One region of the Phormidesmis priestleyi ULC007 genome, then DNA from elsewhere that is predicted to be linked to it. Evidence: predicted binding sites of a transcription regulator. Region 1 holds the regulator's gene; the other holds the start of a gene.
The links. The regulator HrcA, encoded in region 1, represses chaperone genes, less so after heat shock. The targets are predictions, from matches to a motif close to ANTTAGCACTCNNNANTNNNGAGTGCTAANT.
Positions count from the first base shown of each region.

Region 2: groL (chaperonin GroEL) is a predicted target of HrcA. The motif match lies at 3,045-3,075, and genes of this name have one in related genera.

Region 1 covers NZ_PVWG01000010.1:32,191-40,957, forward strand. The annotation lists gene C7B65_RS10985 (four-carbon acid sugar kinase family protein) at 1-107, opposite strand, end outside; gene C7B65_RS10990 (hypothetical protein) at 208-642, opposite strand; gene C7B65_RS10995 (pentapeptide repeat-containing protein) at 954-1,385, shown strand; gene C7B65_RS11000 (DUF3352 domain-containing protein) at 1,470-3,215, opposite strand; gene C7B65_RS11010 (hypothetical protein) at 3,414-3,713, shown strand; gene C7B65_RS11015 (GspE/PulE family protein) at 3,939-5,633, shown strand; gene C7B65_RS11020 (hypothetical protein) at 5,678-6,079, shown strand; gene C7B65_RS11025 (rhodanese-like domain-containing protein) at 6,261-6,620, shown strand; gene hrcA (heat-inducible transcriptional repressor HrcA) at 6,793-7,878, shown strand; gene C7B65_RS11035 (N-acetyltransferase DgcN family protein) at 7,875-8,767, opposite strand, start outside.
Region 2 covers NZ_PVWG01000005.1:46,843-55,609, forward strand. The annotation lists gene C7B65_RS06605 (inorganic phosphate transporter) at 1-569, shown strand, start outside; gene C7B65_RS06610 (DMT family transporter) at 661-1,959, shown strand; gene C7B65_RS06615 (DMT family transporter) at 1,974-2,876, opposite strand; gene groL (chaperonin GroEL) at 3,104-4,789, shown strand; gene C7B65_RS06625 (hypothetical protein) at 4,913-5,164, opposite strand; gene rnc (ribonuclease III) at 5,228-5,908, opposite strand; gene C7B65_RS06635 (HNH endonuclease) at 6,075-6,302, opposite strand; gene C7B65_RS06640 (aspartate kinase) at 6,715-8,538, opposite strand; gene C7B65_RS06645 (Uma2 family endonuclease) at 8,692-8,767, opposite strand, start outside.

The DNA.
Region 1 (8,767 bases):
AAGCGGAGCGTTGCCACATCCCACTGCATCAACAGCAAACAACTGTGAACCGTCTGCGAACCTGTGGGATCGTCGTCAAGAACGATAATTTTAGGTCGAGTCTCCATCCATCACCTGGCAGTCTTTCATCGCTCAATTTACCAGGAAAGCGATCAACAGATTTGAGGTTTGCATGAGAGACACTCACTCAAACCTCAAATTTCAGACCTATTTGCGAATGTCTTTGGCCATGTTGCGGAACATATCCATGCTGGTGTCACTTTTGCGACGCTGTTGAGCTTCGTTGACTTGCGGTGCAGATTGTTGATTCGGTTGCGCCTCAGAACTAGGCGTGGAGCCATTAGACGACGTATTGCTCCCTGCCGAAATCTTGCCGTTCATCGCAGAGATTTCTTTAACTTGTTCCATGTGCTGGGGGCTGTCTACGGTTCTGGCGTAGGTGCGTTTTACCTTCTTAACCGTCCGCATATACTCTACGTCGCCCATGCCGCTAGCAGAATCGGTATCTAGAAAGAAGGCATCTTTCGCCGTTGGCGCTGCGGCAGGTTGCTCTTTTCTCGCAGGTGCGGGGGCTTCTGCTTTGGTCTCGTTTCTATCCGCTTTGTCTTTAGAACTAAACAATCTGCCAATAAATCCAGTCATTGTCGCTTCTAACTCAAATGGAATACATATGTTTATCTTATGTTAAGTTTTGTCAAAAAGCTAGATCGTCCACAGTTTCGTGATCTGGGACGATTTTTTGAAAAAAGATTGCACGATCGACCCTCCAATAAACCCATCCAAACGCAAAAAATCTACCTACTGGGTTAGGTAAACTCTTCTGCTGGCATCACGACTTCCTCACAGTTTTTCGGTTGAATAGATCTATATCCAACAATATTTATTTGATTCGTTCTATCAACACTCTATAAAAACTGTCCTGAGTCTTTCGGTTAATTTTTGAGGAGGAAGGTATGAAAAAGAGCATGATTGGTACGATCGGGCTTTTAGCAACGTTCTGTGTTGCTTTCCCAGCAAGCGCTGCAAACCCTGACCAGGTAAAACGACTTTTAGAAACAGGAGAATGTTCCGGCTGCGACTTGACCCAGGCGAACCTGAGCGGCACTCACCTACTAGGGGCAGATCTAAGAAGTGCCAACCTTGAAGGCGCAAATCTGACCAATGCAAACTTGGAGGGAGCCGATTTTACAGGCGCAAACCTTAGAGAAACAAATTTCACGGGTGCATTTATGACGAATGCAAGTCTCACGTTAGCCGACCTAAGTCAAGCAAATCTAGCAAGCGTAACGATGTACAACGCTGACACGGCTGGCGCAGTGCTAACGGGAATCAACACCCAAAACGCTCAAGTGTTTGGCAGTGGAATTAATGTCGGAGGCGATTGAGAAATGTCCTCTATCGGAATGATTTTGTAGAGGCAATCCCCCCGTGGTTGCCCTCCGTCAGGGGTAGGCACGGGGGCACTACCCCTACAGCTTGATAAACGCGCCGCCTTGTTGCACACCGGGTTGACTGCCGTAGCTGCTAAACGTGAACGATCGCAAATGATCGAAAAAGGGCTGACCCGCCAACTTCAGAACTTTTAGAATCGGGAATCGGCTCTCTAAAAGGGGTTGGGCAGATTTCCAGTCGAGATAGAGATAGCCATTGTTGGGGGTTGCGAGGGGCGCGATCGCTTGCTTAAAGGTCTTGCTCTTTAAGATCGGATTTTGGGTCGCCTTCAGCACTTCACTCATCGCTTCGACTGAAGTTGTGAAAATCTCATAGTTGCCCACAGACGTATGAACTCCAGCCACTTCGGCTTGCACATTCAGGACTTTTTGGTTGCGCTTTTTAACGTCATTAGTCGTTGACAGGCGAGTCCAGACGTTGACGGTCTGATCAGAGACTTGCAGAGATCCGACGCTGATCCCTTGTTCTTTAGCAAGTTCGTCGAGACGCTCGATCGCCTGCTGTGCTTCTTCAGCAGATTTGTCTGCCACAAAAACCCAGTCACCTAAACCTGGTAGGGCCGTTTCATTCTTTGCCAGATTTTCGTCTTGTTGCGGCACTAATCCCAGCGCATACTCTCCTTTGACCCAGCTAAAAATATCTTGCGGCAGATCTAACTTCCAGCGATCGTTGAGTGCGGTGATCGGTCGATTGATTAAATCGGCAACGTTGCGATATCCAGATACGCCTTGAGAAAGACTGCTCCAAAGTTGGTCGAGGTTGACTCCAGATGCCGAAATCGGACTGGTTGCCGGAATGTATTTCAATGCTTCAACGGGTTTAGAGGTTGACGGAGTTGAAGCGATTTCGCCTGTGGGTGTCAAGAGTGCTGTTTCTGCGGTCAAGCCTTGACGATCGAGTCCGAGCGCGATCGCTAAACTCTCATAGGTTGCTGAATTATCTTCAGGCTTGGTGGCAAGTTCAGCTAAAGCAGACTCTTTTCCAGTCAACGCGGCTAGCTGAGGAAAATTCACAAACACTAAGCCGATGCGCCCTTGATTGAGGTGGGCGATCGCCGTCTGATAAGTCTCCGAACTGGCTAATCCTAATTCTGTCGCCTGAACTGTGTTAATCGCATCTCGCAAAACTTTGGGACTATTGGCGAACAAGACAAACTGATTGCCGACCACTGCGCTGGCAAACGAGATCGGGCTGGCAGCGTTTTGCGTCGATTGGCTAGAAGATTTTGAACGATCTTGAGGATCTTTTAAGTCACTTCCGTAGATCAGCTTGGTGCCTTTGTAGGATTCAAATATCAGATCTGCCCCAGCGATCGCCCGTTTTTGCCAAAACACTTGCAGAAATTCTCGCGATCGCTGCGAGTTTTGGGTGCTCATTGCCATTAAATAACCGGGTTGTTGACCGTTTTCGAGGTCGCGGTCAATATCCAGGGTCGTCACCGCTACCGTAATTTCGTCACCCAGCCAGGGTTGCAAATCGTGACGATAATCAAACCCCAGCGCACCGACAATGCCTTGTTTGAACTGATCAAGCTCTGCCCGTGCCTGTCGGCGATCGCTAGGCTTGACGATAATTTGGCGTAAAGACGTTAACCGATCGGGGTTAACCATCAACGATGCCATTACAGGAGCCTGCTTAGAGACAAACATGGCTGCTGACGGTTGTTCTCGGCTGCCGTTAAACAACCCCAGTGGACTTTGAGCAAACAGCCAAAAAAACGCGATCGTGCCCGTTAACAAAAGTCCGGCGACGATGGTTGCCAAGAGATAGAAAAATGAGCGAAGCTTCATGGATCAGCCCAGACGAAGGATTGATAGCGACGGGTCTAACCCGATGCCTTGTGGTAATTAAGGATATCGACAAACCTGTCTTTACCCAAAATCATTATTTCAGCACAATGCCACTGCTAGCTATTAAGATGTCCGCAGGCAAAGACAAAATTAGAAAGAATAAAAATTCCTATGTCTGAGCCTAAACCATCTTCTGAATCTCCAGAGCAGAATTTAATCGAGTCTCTTCCTGCCATGACGCTTGAACAATGGCTCGAAAAACTTCGTCGCTCCGATCGCGCGTTTTACAACATCATGGCTATCGAAGTCTGGTCGATCGCCAAGACAATGGATGGCTTGATTCCGGGATTTTGGGGACGCTTTATGACCAATCGCCGCCTTGCGATGAAGCAGTTTGTCGAGCATCGGCGGTTAGAGCAGCCAACGTCTGAAACGCCTGCGCCTCCCTCCGAATCTTCACCCAACCCCTAAGTATTTAAAAAGAACGCAGGTGTAACTGAGACAGCTTGTAGTCAAGGTCTCGCTACAGTAGGATCGCTGGAGTGTTGGGAATCGCATCCACTCGCCGATCGCCTTCGGCTTAATTAACGTCAGTTCGATGAAGCTTTTCGCTTCATCGAACTGACGTTAATTAAGCCGACTTGCATCACTCTAGCCCTGACAGAGTAATAGTCTGCACTCACTTCTAGGTCAATCATGAAAGCTCCTAACTCCAGTCTCTCTGTTTGGCAACAATTAAAAAATCGTGAGCTGACGTGCGAACAAGCGCTTCACCTACTCGTCGATCTCGATGGCAACGTCACGTTGGAATTGCTCGATCGCGAAGTCAGCAACCGCTTTTTAAGAGAATTTCCCGATCGTAACTCGCTGCCGCCTCTGATTCCGCTGCTGCTGTGGCGAAACTGTTTTTATCTGGGTAGCCCCGTGGCGCTCTCGGAGGCGATGATTCAAAGCTTGAGCGATCGTACTTTCACCGATGTCAAAATCATTCCAGTTTCTGACAAAAGCTATCGTGCGTGGTATCACGTCTCAAATCTAGACCACACCCAAATCAGTGCCTCTCCACTGATCAATCCGCTCACAGGCGAACTAGAGCAAGAAAACATCGGGGAAGTCACCGAACTCTATCTGACAAAAGCCGCAGACCAGATTGGGCGCATTAGAACGATTATCTCTGGGGCGCTGCGAAACCGCGCCAGCGATATTCACTTAGAGCCAACTCCCGATGGGCTGCGAGTCCGCTATCGCATTGACGGCATTTTGCGAGATATTACCACTCTGCCGATCGAGATCAGTCGTCGTGCGATCGTCGCCCTTAAAGTCATGTCTAACATGGATATTGCTGAAAGTCGTCGCCCTCAAGATGCCCGCATTGGCGAGAGCTATGCCTCTGGTCAAGAAACCGATTTAGGATTGGATCTGCGCGTTAGCACCCTGCCTTGTGTCGGCGGTGAGAAAGCGGTGATTCGGCTTTTGCCGCGTCAAAACCCGTTTACTGATATGCACGAGCTAGGGTTTTCAGATGCCAGTCTGGAGATCTATCAAGGCTGGCTGGGTCAACCTCAAGGCATGGTCATTTTCACGGGTCCGACGGGTTCTGGCAAAACCAGCACGCTCTACACCAGTCTGCAAGCGATCGCCACCGAATATGTGAATGTGATCACCGTCGAAGATCCGGTTGAATATGTCTTGCCTCGCATCACCCAAACCCAGGTGCATGAAGCGGCGGGAATGACATTTGCGGCGGGATTACGGGCCATTTTGCGTCAAGATCCCGACATTATTATGCTCGGAGAAATCAGAGACAGCGAAACCGCAGAAACCGCAGTTCGTGCCGCGTTGACTGGGCACCTCGTGCTGACAACGCTACACACTAACGATGCGGTCAGCGCGATTCCTCGCCTCAAAGATATCGGGCCTGATCCGGGTTTAATCAGCGATGCGTTATTGGGAGTCGTCGCTCAACGACTAGTGAGAAGAAACTGTCCGCACTGTTCTGAGCCTTATCAACCGACTGACAAAGATCTCAAAGCTTTAGGCATCGATCGCGATCATGCCCACCTTGATCACTGGCGCAAAGGGAAAGGATGCAATCGCTGCTATGGCTCTGGCTATTTGGGGCGCGAAGCCATCATTGAGTTATTAAACGTCGACGATGCGGTGCGTCAAATCATTTATGAAGGCACGATGACGCAGCTCAACCGCTACTTGATGGACGGCAATTTTGAGTCGTTTCGATCGGCGGCGATCGCCAAAGTAACTCAAGGCATCACCACGATTCAAGAGATCTTGCGCGTTTTGCCTCACAGTGCGCTCTATCGACGAATGCCCGTCGGCGAAGTCAAACCCACTTATCCGATGAAGACTCTGATCAATACTACAGGCGGCTGATGCCAGTACAATGATTTCACTCAATCAGTCTTTAAGCAGCGACGATGACTTCAAATAGCGAACAATCTGATTTCCCCATTCAACGACAGTTAAGCCATCTGACTGATCAAATCGGTCGTCTTACCGAAGGCTTAACCGAACTCAGGTTTTTGATGCAGGAGCAAACAGAAAATGCTCGACAGCAAACCCAGTCAATTCGTGAAATTAACGAAGGATTTAAACAAAGCAGAGAAGAAATGAAAGAGGGATTTCGAGAAATGAGAGAAGAATTTAAAAATAGTAGAGAGGAGATGAGAGAAATTAGGGAGGAATTTCGAGACATCAAGGGGGAATTTCGGGAAATCAAAGAGACCACCAAGCAACAAGCAGCAGTCGCCCAGCAACAGGCAGAAAGCATTACTCAATTGATTGCGCTTTATGGGCAAAATCGTCAAGCCGCTCAGTGACTTGTAGATTGGGAGGAGGGATTGTAAATTCAGTCGTGCTTGTTGACCCGAAAGCCCACCCGGAAATTAATTTCTTGGCGGACTTGACCGCAGCGAGTCGCGACAACTGACACAGGATTTTGAACAGACTCCAGGAGGAATCGCTTAAGCTGTTCTCAATAAGCCGTACGATCGCCGCCCCATGACTGACTCATTTTCTCGCCAACCCTTGCCCGAAGTCACCGTTAGAGAACTTGCTCAGATGTTGACAGACGCTTCAAACACTCTGCAACTCATAGACGTGCGGGAATCGTGGGAGATCGAGACCGCTAGCTTATCCAATTTTGTGAATTTGCCGTTGAGCGAGTTTGCCCAGTGGTCTGAAGCGATCGAGACCCGGCTTGACCGTGATCAAGAAACGCTAGTCTTGTGTCATCACGGAGTGCGCTCTGCCCAGATGTGTCAGTGGTTGATCAATCAGGGCTTTACGCAAGTCAGAAATATTGCAGGCGGCATTGATGCTTACTCGATCGTCGTTGATTCCAGTGTTCCACGCTACTAGAGCAGCGATTTGAATCGTTGATTTTTGATGTGTGTGTTACGACAGTGATCCTAGATAAAAGACAAAATTAAGAATCTGCTATCTTGAATTCAATCCCAATGTGCATCTGTGTCTGAATCCTTTATTGTTCTTGAATTTTGAAAGACTGCGATCGTAATCTCGTTTAATAAAAATGTCCCTACCCATCAATCTCACAAACCGTCAGCAGCAGGTTCTTTGGGCAACGGTGCGCCACTATATCGCGACTGCTGAACCCGTTGGCTCAGAAGCGCTAGTTAAAGAATATAATCTTAGCGTCAGTTCTGCCACGATTCGCAATGCGATGGGGGTGTTAGAAAAATCAGGTCTGCTTTATCAGCCTCACATTTCAGCCGGGCGAGTTCCTTCTGATTCTGGCTATCGAATTTATGTAGACAAGCTGATCAAACCCTCGACTGAGGCGACCAGTCAAATTGAGCAACTGCTGGCAGGTCGCCTTAATTGGGATGAGTGGAGCTTTGAGGCGCTATTGAGAGGGGCAGCCCAGATTCTGGCGACTCTCAGCGGTTATATCACTTTGATCACCATGCCCCTGACGCGCACAACCGAGCTACGCCACTTGCAGCTTGTGCAGATCGACCCTGAGCGAATCATGCTGATTGTGGTTACAGACACCTATGAAACGCGATCGGTGCTGATGGAGTTGCCCAAGCTTGAAGACGATGCCGAAATTGATGCCGAAAAGGTCGATCGTGAACTCCAAATTCTCTCAAACTTTCTCAACGAGCAACTAAAAGGACGATCGCCCGCCGACATCGCTACCCTTGATTGGAGCGAGTTGGGACGCGAGTTTGAACGCTATAGTCATTCGCTCACGTCGCTGCTTGCCGATTTGACTCGTCGCTTTTCACAATCGTCTGCGGTGCCGACGCAAATTTTAATTAGCGGAGTCTCAGAAGTGTTGAGACAGCCCGAATTTTCGGAGCTGCATCACATCAAAACCATCATGCATCTACTCGAAGAAGAACAGCACCAGCTAATGCCGCTGATCTTTGACCAACCCGACTTAGATGGGTCGGGGCGACGAGTTACCGTTCGCATTGGCTCTGAGAATCCTTTAGAACCGATGCGAACCTGTACGCTGATTTCTTCAACCTATAATCGTGGGTCTGCGGCGGTGGGAAGTGTGGGCGTTTTGGGCCCGACGCGGATGGTTTATGAAGATACGATCGCGCTCGTTGAAGCCACAGCAGATTATCTATCAGATGCGCTGGGTTAGTTGATCGGCTTCAAGATTGCTTCTAGCAGCAGATCTGCCCCAAACCGAACGGGATCGGTGCAGGGAAGTCCGGTTTCTTGTTGGGCGTGGGCGATCGCATCTCTAGCGGCTTCATCATCTAAATGGGCGGTGTTGAGCGCAATGCCCACTACAGGGGCAGGTGCAAATGAGCCTCCAGCAGCGGCAACGGTTTCATAGACGTAAACCGCGTTTTGAAGTGACGGAATTGGCACATCGGGAAAGGTGCGAATGTGATTCTGTCCGGCTCGATGCACCAGAATCAAATGAGTGGGCTGACTGCCTCGAATTAATGGCAATGTCGCTGTAGAAGCAGGATTCATCAAAGAACCCTGTCCTTCAATCAACAACATCTCATAGTCATGTCCATAGCGCATGACGAGTTGCTCGACGGCACCTGCGGCAAAATCAACTCGAATTGCATCTAAAGGGATGCCATCACCCGCGATCATGATGCCTGCCTGACCCGTGCCGAGAAACTTCGAGTTTATGCCTCGTTTGTGAGCCGCTCGATCGAGTTCTAACGTCGTCGCCATTTTGCCCACGCCCATATCAGTGCCCACGGTTAAAACTCGCAAACAGGGCAACGATCGCGCTTCACCGCTCCCAACTTTTAACCCCAATGGCTCTTGCCGAATATCCCAAATCCACTGCCCTGCTTTGAGCAGATCTTTGAGTTCGGGAATCGCAGACATTTGCGTGTGCAGTCCATTCATGATCGACAGTCCTGCGGCGGCAGCTTGCTTGAGTTCGGTCAGCCAAGCCTCAGGTAAGGCTCCGCCAGAGGGAGCAATGCCGATCGCTAACACCGTTGGCTGATAGGCAAGTGCTTCGGAGACAGACGAGACGATCGGAGCGTGACAAGAAATTC
Region 2 (8,767 bases), on a different contig from region 1:
GGCGAGAGTTAGATCAAAACACCCAAGCCAAAATTCAAAACCCTGAACCTTTACTGGCTCGTTTTCAAGTCCTGAGCGCTTGTTTTGTGGCGTTTGCCCATGGCTCAAATGATGTCGGCAATGCTGTTTCACCTTTGGCAGCGATTGTTTATATTACTCAAACTAAGTCCGTTCCGCTGCAAAACTTTCAGGTTCCCTTGTGGATTTTGGTTCTTGGCGGCATCGGGATCGTTGCTGGATTAGCCGTGATGGGAAAGAAGGTAATCGCCACGATCGGAGAAGGCATTATCGCACTTCAGCCCAGTGGCGGATTTTGCGCTGAGTTGGCAACCGCTGCAACGATTTTAGTGGCATCTCGATTGGGTTTGCCCGTCTCCACGTCTCATGCTCTCGTGGGAGGGGTCGTCGGTATCGGACTCATTCAAAGCTTAAAATCAATTCAGTTTAAAACCTTGCGATCGATTGGTTTAACCTGGTTAGTTACCATTCCGATCGCGGCTGGGCTAAGTGCCACAATTTTCGCCGTCGCTCAGTTTTTGATCACAACCTATTTCGTGCAGATCTTGTAATTTATGGGGAACAATAGCAAACAAGGAAATGAAAGCTTTTGTGAAGACTAAACGATGATTTGTGCACTACAGGCTAGAGGATAGAAATTCAATGGGTGAGGATAGTCGATCGAACCCCTCAGGGAATGAGAATGCTAAACCAGAAAAATTTGGTTTGGGTTCAGGCACCCAGGATCTAAAGGAACTGCAACACAACACGGCCAATGAATTGTCTCAAGATGTGACTCGGCTGCAAATTGAGAAGATGCAGCTAATTCAAGATATTGCAAACCTGCAAGCCCGATATCAGACCCTACAAACCCATTCACAAGCCCTCGAAGCGCAGCCCATTCCACTAGAATTTCCTGCCGCTCCTTTGCCGCTCAACGCAGAACCTCGTCTGCGGTCTCAGCTTCAGATCGGGCTATGGTTTGTGTTGATCTCTACCTTGGCGCTGTCGGTTCACAATGTGGTCGTCAAAATCATTATTGGCAGCCCGATTAGCTTGTTGGGACTGATGCCTTTTGGCGGGTTCATTCAGCCCAGTCTTGGCAACTCGCTGCTAATTTTATGGATGCGAATGCTGATTGTGGTGCCCTTGATGGCTACGATCGCCGCATTTATCTACCCACAAGTTTGGAGAGACATCAAAAAATTGGTGCTTGATCGCGATCGTCGGGCGCTGTTTAACGTGATTGGCAGTGGTGGCTTTTTGTTTCTGTCGCAGGTGTTGATCTATATTGCGATCGGGCAAATCGGCCCTGGCCCTGCCGTCACAATTCTATTTATGTATCCGTTAGTAACCGTGCCGTTAGCGTGGTGGCTCTTTGGTGATCGTCCGACTCGGTTACGTTTAGCGGTGATGGTGGCGATTTTGGTAGGCGTGATTATGGCGGCACTGCCCAACTTAGCAAGGACTAGCATGGTGACTTCTGGTGGAGTCTTTGCGGCTATTTTGGCAGGAATTGCGTTTGCGTTTTATCTGATCTTTATGCAGCTTGGCTTTCGTAAACTGCATCCCGTTCCGGTGAGTCTGGTGCAGTTTGTCACGATTCTGTTTTTGTCGAGCCTCAGCCTGACGCTGCCGCTCCAGTTGGGAGTCGTCATCTTACCCGAAAAGCGGCTAGGATTTTTTGTCGGTGGGTTGGTTTTGGGCGCATTAACGCTAGTCGGCTATCTGAGTAATAACTTTGGGGTGCGGTATCTGGGCGCGGCCCGATCGTCGATTATTGCCTCTAGCGGCCCGGTGATCACAGCAGTTTTGGCGGCTATTATCATTCATAGTCAATTGCAGCAGGTGCAAGTGTTTGGCATTTTGCTGGTGACGATCGGGGTGACTGCTCTCAGCTTTGAGCGGATGCGACTCGTGAAAGCCACAAACCCTATCAAGCCAGAAACCGCGAGTCGATAGAAGTCAAAGAGAATTTATCGGTTAGCGGCGATCGAGATTGCCACCCCTATCAACAAAATCATTGCTCCGATAAGCACTTGGATTCCTGGCACTTCTCCAAACAGCACCAATGCCAACCCGCTCGACGCAACAGGCTCAAACAAAGTTAGCACCGATACCAACGTTGGAGACACCCAGCAAACCGCCCAATTGAGGCTAGTGTGTCCGATGAGCTGAGGCACGATCGCCATCAGCAAAATCAATCCATAAGTGAGCGGTGAATAGCCCGTGTAGGAAGCTCCCGCAAGCAAGGGTAAAGGCAACAGTACGATCGCTGCCACACTGTAAGCGATCGTGACATAGCTCCTCACATCTAAATCCCGTCGCTGTGCCTCTCGTCCTAGCAAAAGATATAAACTGGCTGTCCAGGCTCCGACCAATGCCAGCCCATTGCCTAAAAGCGGATTCGTGCCTGTCGCCTCAGAAGTCTGCCATCCGATCGTGATGCCGCCAATCAGCGCGATCGCGATGCCTGCTAGCGTGACCCGGTTGGGTTTCTCGCCAAACCACCGCCACGAAAGCAACGCTACCCAAATCGAAGTCGTCGTGACGATCGTGGTAGAAGCCGCGATCGACGTATAAGACAGCGACGTAATCCAGGTGGCAAAGTGAGCGGCAAGCGCAACTCCGGCGGCTGTTGCATAGCGCCATGCCGATCGAGTGGGAGGGTTGCGACGAATAGTTTGCCAGGTAGGAAGCAGCACCCCAGAAGCAATGATTAACCGAGACGCAGCTAACACTAAACTAAATCCGACGGCCGAAAGCTGGGCTTCACGAGTCGCCAACCGAACTAAAACTGCTGCGGTCGAAACTGCCAAAATTCCGATCGTTAAGACCAGCACAGTTTGCCAACCCGTCGGCTGAGTGAAAAATTTCATGATGTTATGTCAATTTCAAAAATAATTGCAACCGATCAAACGGTGGTAGGGACATGGCACTGCCGTGTCCTCATGCGAATCTGTCACGTCAATCAAATCGGTATGTCAGTCGATCGGGCCTGTTTGAAGATTATTTACCCATGTCGTACGGTTTTCCGATCTAATCTTAATTAGCACTCTGCCTTAACGAGTGCTAAATTTCTAGGTAGAGAACTGGGAAACTGAATATGGCAAAGATTGTTGTCTTTAAAGATGAAGCTCGTCAGTCGCTTGAGCGTGGAGTAAACGCTCTTGCCGATGCTGTGAGAGTCACGCTGGGTCCCAAGGGGCGCAACGTACTGCTAGAAAAGAAGTTTGGCGCACCTCAAATCGTCAATGACGGGGTGACGATCGCCAAAGAAATCGAACTCGAAGACCCGCTCGAAAACACAGGTGCGGCGCTGATTCGTGAAGTCGCCTCTAAAACCAAAGATTTGGCTGGAGACGGCACTACGACCGCAACGGTGCTTGCCCAAGCGCTAATTCGTGAAGGCATGAAAAACGTAGCGGCAGGGGCTAACCCAGTCAGCTTGAGACGCGGCATTGAAAAAGCTGTCGCCAAGATTGTCGAAGAAATCGCAGCCGTGGCCAAGCCTGTTGAAGGCAACGCGATCGCCCAAGTGGCAACCGTTTCTTCTGGCGGTGACGAAGAAGTCGGGGCGATGATTTCTGAAGCGATGGATAAAGTCGGCAAAGACGGCGTGATCTCGGTCGAAGAATCAAAGTCTCTCGCCACCGAGATGGATTTGGTTGAAGGGATGCAGATCGATCGCGGCTATCTTTCCCCTTATTTCATCACCGACACTGAGCGTCTGATCGCCGAATTCGAGAATGTCGCGATTTTACTCGCAGACAAAAAGATTGGCTCAATTCAAGACTTGATTCCGGTCTTGGAGAAGATTGCCCGCGCGGGTCAACCTCTGCTAATCATCGCCGAAGACATTGAAGGAGAAGCCCTGGCTACGCTGGTAGTTAACCGTTTGCGCGGCGTACTAAACGTGGCAGCGATTAAAGCTCCTGGCTTTGGCGAACGTCGCCGATCGATGCTGCAAGACATTGCCGTTCTCACCAATGGTCAGGTGATTTCTGAAGAAATGGGCTTGAGCCTGGATACGGTGACGTTAGAAATGCTGGGTTCTGCTCGCAAAGTCACGATCACGAAAGATACCACCACGATCGTGGCAGGTGGCGATAATGCGGCTGACATTCAGAAGCGAGTCGCTCAACTGCGGAGTGAAATGGAGCGCTCTGACTCCGACTACGACCACGAAAAAATTCAGGAGCGAATTGCGAAACTCGCGGGTGGTGTCGCGGTGATTAAAGTCGGTGCCGCTACCGAAACCGAACTCAAAAACCGCAAGCTTCGCATCGAAGACGCACTCAACGCCACCAAAGCGGCAGTCGAAGAAGGCATTGTTCCGGGAGGCGGCGCTACGCTGCTTCACTTAGCTGTCAAGCTCGAAGCGTTGAAAGAAACCTTGATCGATGAAGAGGCGATCGGCGCAAACATTGTGATGAAAGCGTTAGAAGCGCCTCTGAAACAAATCGCCGACAACTCAGGGGTTGAAGGCTCTGTCGTCGTCGAGAAAGTGCGTGGTTTAGACTTCAACATGGGTTACAACGCGCTAACCGACACCTATGAAGACTTAGTAGCTGCTGGAATTGTCGATCCGGCAAAAGTCGTCCGATCGGCGCTGCAAGATGCGGCTTCGATCGCAGGTATGGTGCTGACTACAGAAGCGCTCGTCGTCGAGAAACCTGAGCCGAAGTCTGCGGCCGGTGGTGGTGCCCCTGATATGGGTGGTATGGGCGGCATGGGCGGCATGGGTGGTATGGGCGGCATGGGCGGCATGGGCGGTATGGGTATGATGTAGTCCCCACTTAAATTAATTTGAAAGGGGTCGATCGTGTAGCGCGCTCGGCTCCTTTTTTAACGTGAATTCGACGGCTTCGTTACAGTTTGTCGTGCCCCCTAAATCCCCCAAGTTTGGGGGACTTCAAGCCAAAATTTCCGGTTCAAAGTCCCCCAGAATGGGGGATTTAGGGGGCAGAAGCCGCTGACAACGCAGCGAAAAAACTCGTCGAACTGACGTTTTTTTAGTGCCCAAAGGCGAACACACCTGCTTCCATTTGTTCATACCAATTTCGGAGGCAATTGCGATCGATCGTTCAATCCGACGGGGCACGGCATGCCATGCTTTTTGTCCGGGCATGGCACTGCCGCTCTCATGCGGATCTGCCGCCTTCACAAATCAAATGGGTATCAACGCTGATGGGTAAAATTTCAGTTACGCCTTCGTTAATTTGCTGTATCAAAGCAAGCTTCGTTTCTTCAACTTGGACATAGCATCTTCAGCCGCCTGTTTTTCTGCATCTCTCTTGTTACGACCTTTCCCTTCACCGTAAAGTTTGTTGCCCACATAAACTCTAGAAGCAAACTCAGGAGCATGGTCTGCTCCACCTATTTGTTCTGTGACATACTTCGGAATTGTTGCATCATTCGCCTGCGCGAATTCCTGAAACTTGTTTTTTGAGTCTACATTTGAGCGAACTATCATCACTTCTGGAGGTACAGAGTTAAACAGTTGTTCGACTAAAGGACGCAATGCTTCAATATCTCGATCGTGGTCTAAATAATAAGCTCCAACGACTGCCTCGAAAGTGCTGCTAAGAAGATTCGGATTTTGATAGCCACCATCGCGGATTGCACCTTGCCCTAATCGCATTCTGAAATCTAGACCAACCTCAGTGGCAAATTTAGCCAATTGTCTTTCGTCTACGAGTGCGGCTCGTCGTCGGGTCATTTCATCTTCTCCCAGTTCAGGATGAACCCGATAAAGATACTCGCCACTCACGAAATTGAGGATTGCATCACCTAAAAACTCCAGTCGCTCGTTGTCTCCATTTTCTCCAGGATTTTCATTGACGTAGGAACGATGGGTGAGCGATCGACGCAGAAGTTTCTCGTCATTAAACATCAAAAGTTTGTGCATTTTTTCTGGTTGTATTAACTAAAAACTGATTTGGGTGGAAACAAGAAAGCGCAATTGTCTGTAACACCTTCATCCCCCAACCTTTTCTTCCATGCCGTGAGAAGGGGAGCGATCCAGATCCCCTCTTCTAGGGCAGAAAAGAGGTTGGAGAAGAAGGGCGACCCAGCTACTTACATGACTGTCGAGGTGGAAAAAGGCTATCTCCACGAGAGTTGTTGCATGAAAAACAGGCGAGTCGTAAGTTCTCTAGTGAATTGGAGCCACCTCGACTCTTCGGTATCAGGTGATCGAGGGTCAGTTCTTCTGTGAGCAAGCAACGCCCACTCCAAAAACAATGAGAACCAAACTTGTGGGTCAATTGAGTTCTTTTAGACTTTCTTTGCTTAGAGTTCATGTCAAATTTCCTTGACTACTAGAGTTTAGTAGCATCGGAATATCGGACATAATCAGTTCCTTCCCACTTGTTGAGGAAATCACTAACTTGTCACCTAATGGTAAACGTCTCAAACGCACTATCTCAAAGCCTCACACCAGCGCATACCCAGTATGCTGAACCAGCGTTTACCCGAAATAGAATCTCACATCTCAGAAAACGCTAGACCAGAATACTGGGTGTGCATTGACTTGAGGATCAGAGATAGTGCCCATGAGACGAACATCTAGGAATTGATATTCATCTGCATGACTCAATACAAACACAGCTAGTTTTGATTGTCAAGTATCGAAAACTCACGCTTCTTTGCGATCGCGTCTCGCCAATATTTCTTTTGCGCTCTCACGAATAACTTAGAGTGCTAACGGGCTATTTAGGCTGAAACCTGGATGGTCTGGCTTCCTGCTAAACCAAAGGCATGATGAATCGCTCGCAGCGCCAGCACTCCCTGATCTTCTGCGACGACACAACTGACCTTAATTTCAGAAGTTGCAATCATTTGAATATTAATCTTCTGCTTGTACAATGCGTCAAACATCCGGGCTGCGACTCCGGGTTGACCAACCATGTCTGAGCCGACAATGCTGACCTTAGCGATCACCACATCCACCAAAATTTCACCATAACCTAATTCAGGAGCCGCTTTTTCTAAAACAGTCCGAGCCGCTTCTGCATCCATTTGGGCAACAGTGAAGGCAATATCGCGTGTCATGATGCCATTGAGCACTCGACAGCGCTGAGATTGGATGATCATATCGACGCTGATATTGTGATCGGCAAGCAGTTGGAAGACGTTTGCAGCCATACCCGGACGATCGGGCACATGACGAATCGCTAACTGGGCTTGCTTGAGATCCAACGCAACCCCGCGAACGGGATTTTGAGTGTTGAAGGTTGAGTCGTGGGTTTTGGGCTGATGATCGATCGCTGACTGAGTAATTTCAAACGCTTGGCAGAGCGTCGCGATCGCGTTTTCATAATCTTTCTGATCAATCACACAACTGACTTTGACCTCAGAAGTCGAGATCATCTGAATATTGATTCCAGCATTGGCTAACGTCGAGAACATTTGGGCAGCGACTCCCGGACGACCAATCATCCCGGCTCCAGCGATCGTCACTTTGGCGATCTGCTGCTCGACCATTACTTCTGGAGCTTTTTCTAAACTAGAAGCCTGATTGCCCATTAACGCTGGAATGATTGCATTGGCAACCGCTTCTGCACGGTTGAGAGAATTTTTTCTAACGGTAAATGCAATGTCGTTGGTATTGCCTTCGTGAATTGACTGAATCACTAAGTCAACATCTAAACTCTGAGTTGCAATCTCACCAAATAAGCGCGAGGCAACCCCTGGACGATCGGGCACTCGCAGTAAAGCAACTTTGGCTTGATCGGTGTCAAACTCGACAGCATCGACCGGACGGGCAATTTCTAATCCTTCGAGCGATCGCGGCTGTGGAGTCGGAGAAGTCACCCAAGTGCCTGGATCGTCTGTCCAGCTAGAACGCACGACAAGCGGCATTCCATAGTTACGGGCGATCTCAACCGCACGAGGATGCAGAACTTTTGCCCCCAAGCTGGCGAGTTCTAGCATCTCATCGCAGGTGATGTCGGTCATTAATTGAGCGTCTTCGACCAGTCGCGGATCTGCTGTGAGAATGCCCGGAACATCGGTGTAGATTTCGCAAAAGTCAGCTTTGAGGGCGGCGGCAAGGGCGACGGCTGACGTGTCTGAGCCGCCTCGACCGAGCGTCGTAATTTCTAGATCTTCGGTGCGGCTGACCCCCTGAAATCCGGCGACGACTACCACTTCACCACTTTTGAGATGACGCTCTAAGCGATCGGTGGCGATGTTCAAAATTCGGGCGCGGGTGTGGTGGGCTTCGGTGACGATGCCAACTTGTGCGCCAGTCAGAGAAACGGCAGGCTGTCCGAGTGCTTGCAGCGCCATGCTGAGGAGAGCGATCGTCACCTGTTCACCCGTTGAGAGCAGCATATCCATCTCGCGCCGACTGGGGTTGGTGGAGATCTGGTTAGCTAATTTGACTAACCCATCTGTGGTTTTGCCCATCGCGGAAACGACGACGACGACTGAATTTCCAGCGTTGACGGTTTTGATGACTCGCTGGGCGACCGCTTGAATGCGATCAACCGATCCCACCGAGGTGCCCCCATATTTCTGAACAATTAACGCCATGACGGTTGGTTTCCTACGATCGAAGGGTTCAGCCTCCGAAGCTCTTTTAAGGTTTTGATTTTATCGCGCTTAGGTCGTTGAGTTTTATAAACTACTTAGATGATAGCGAGGCAACCGATTTTGCAAACTAAAACTTGTCTAAGCGAAGTCGGGCTAGAGATCGTCAAGGTCAATTCCCTTCTCTCGTAAACGATTTAGTAAATCTTCTCGGAGTTGCCGCTCTTGTTCT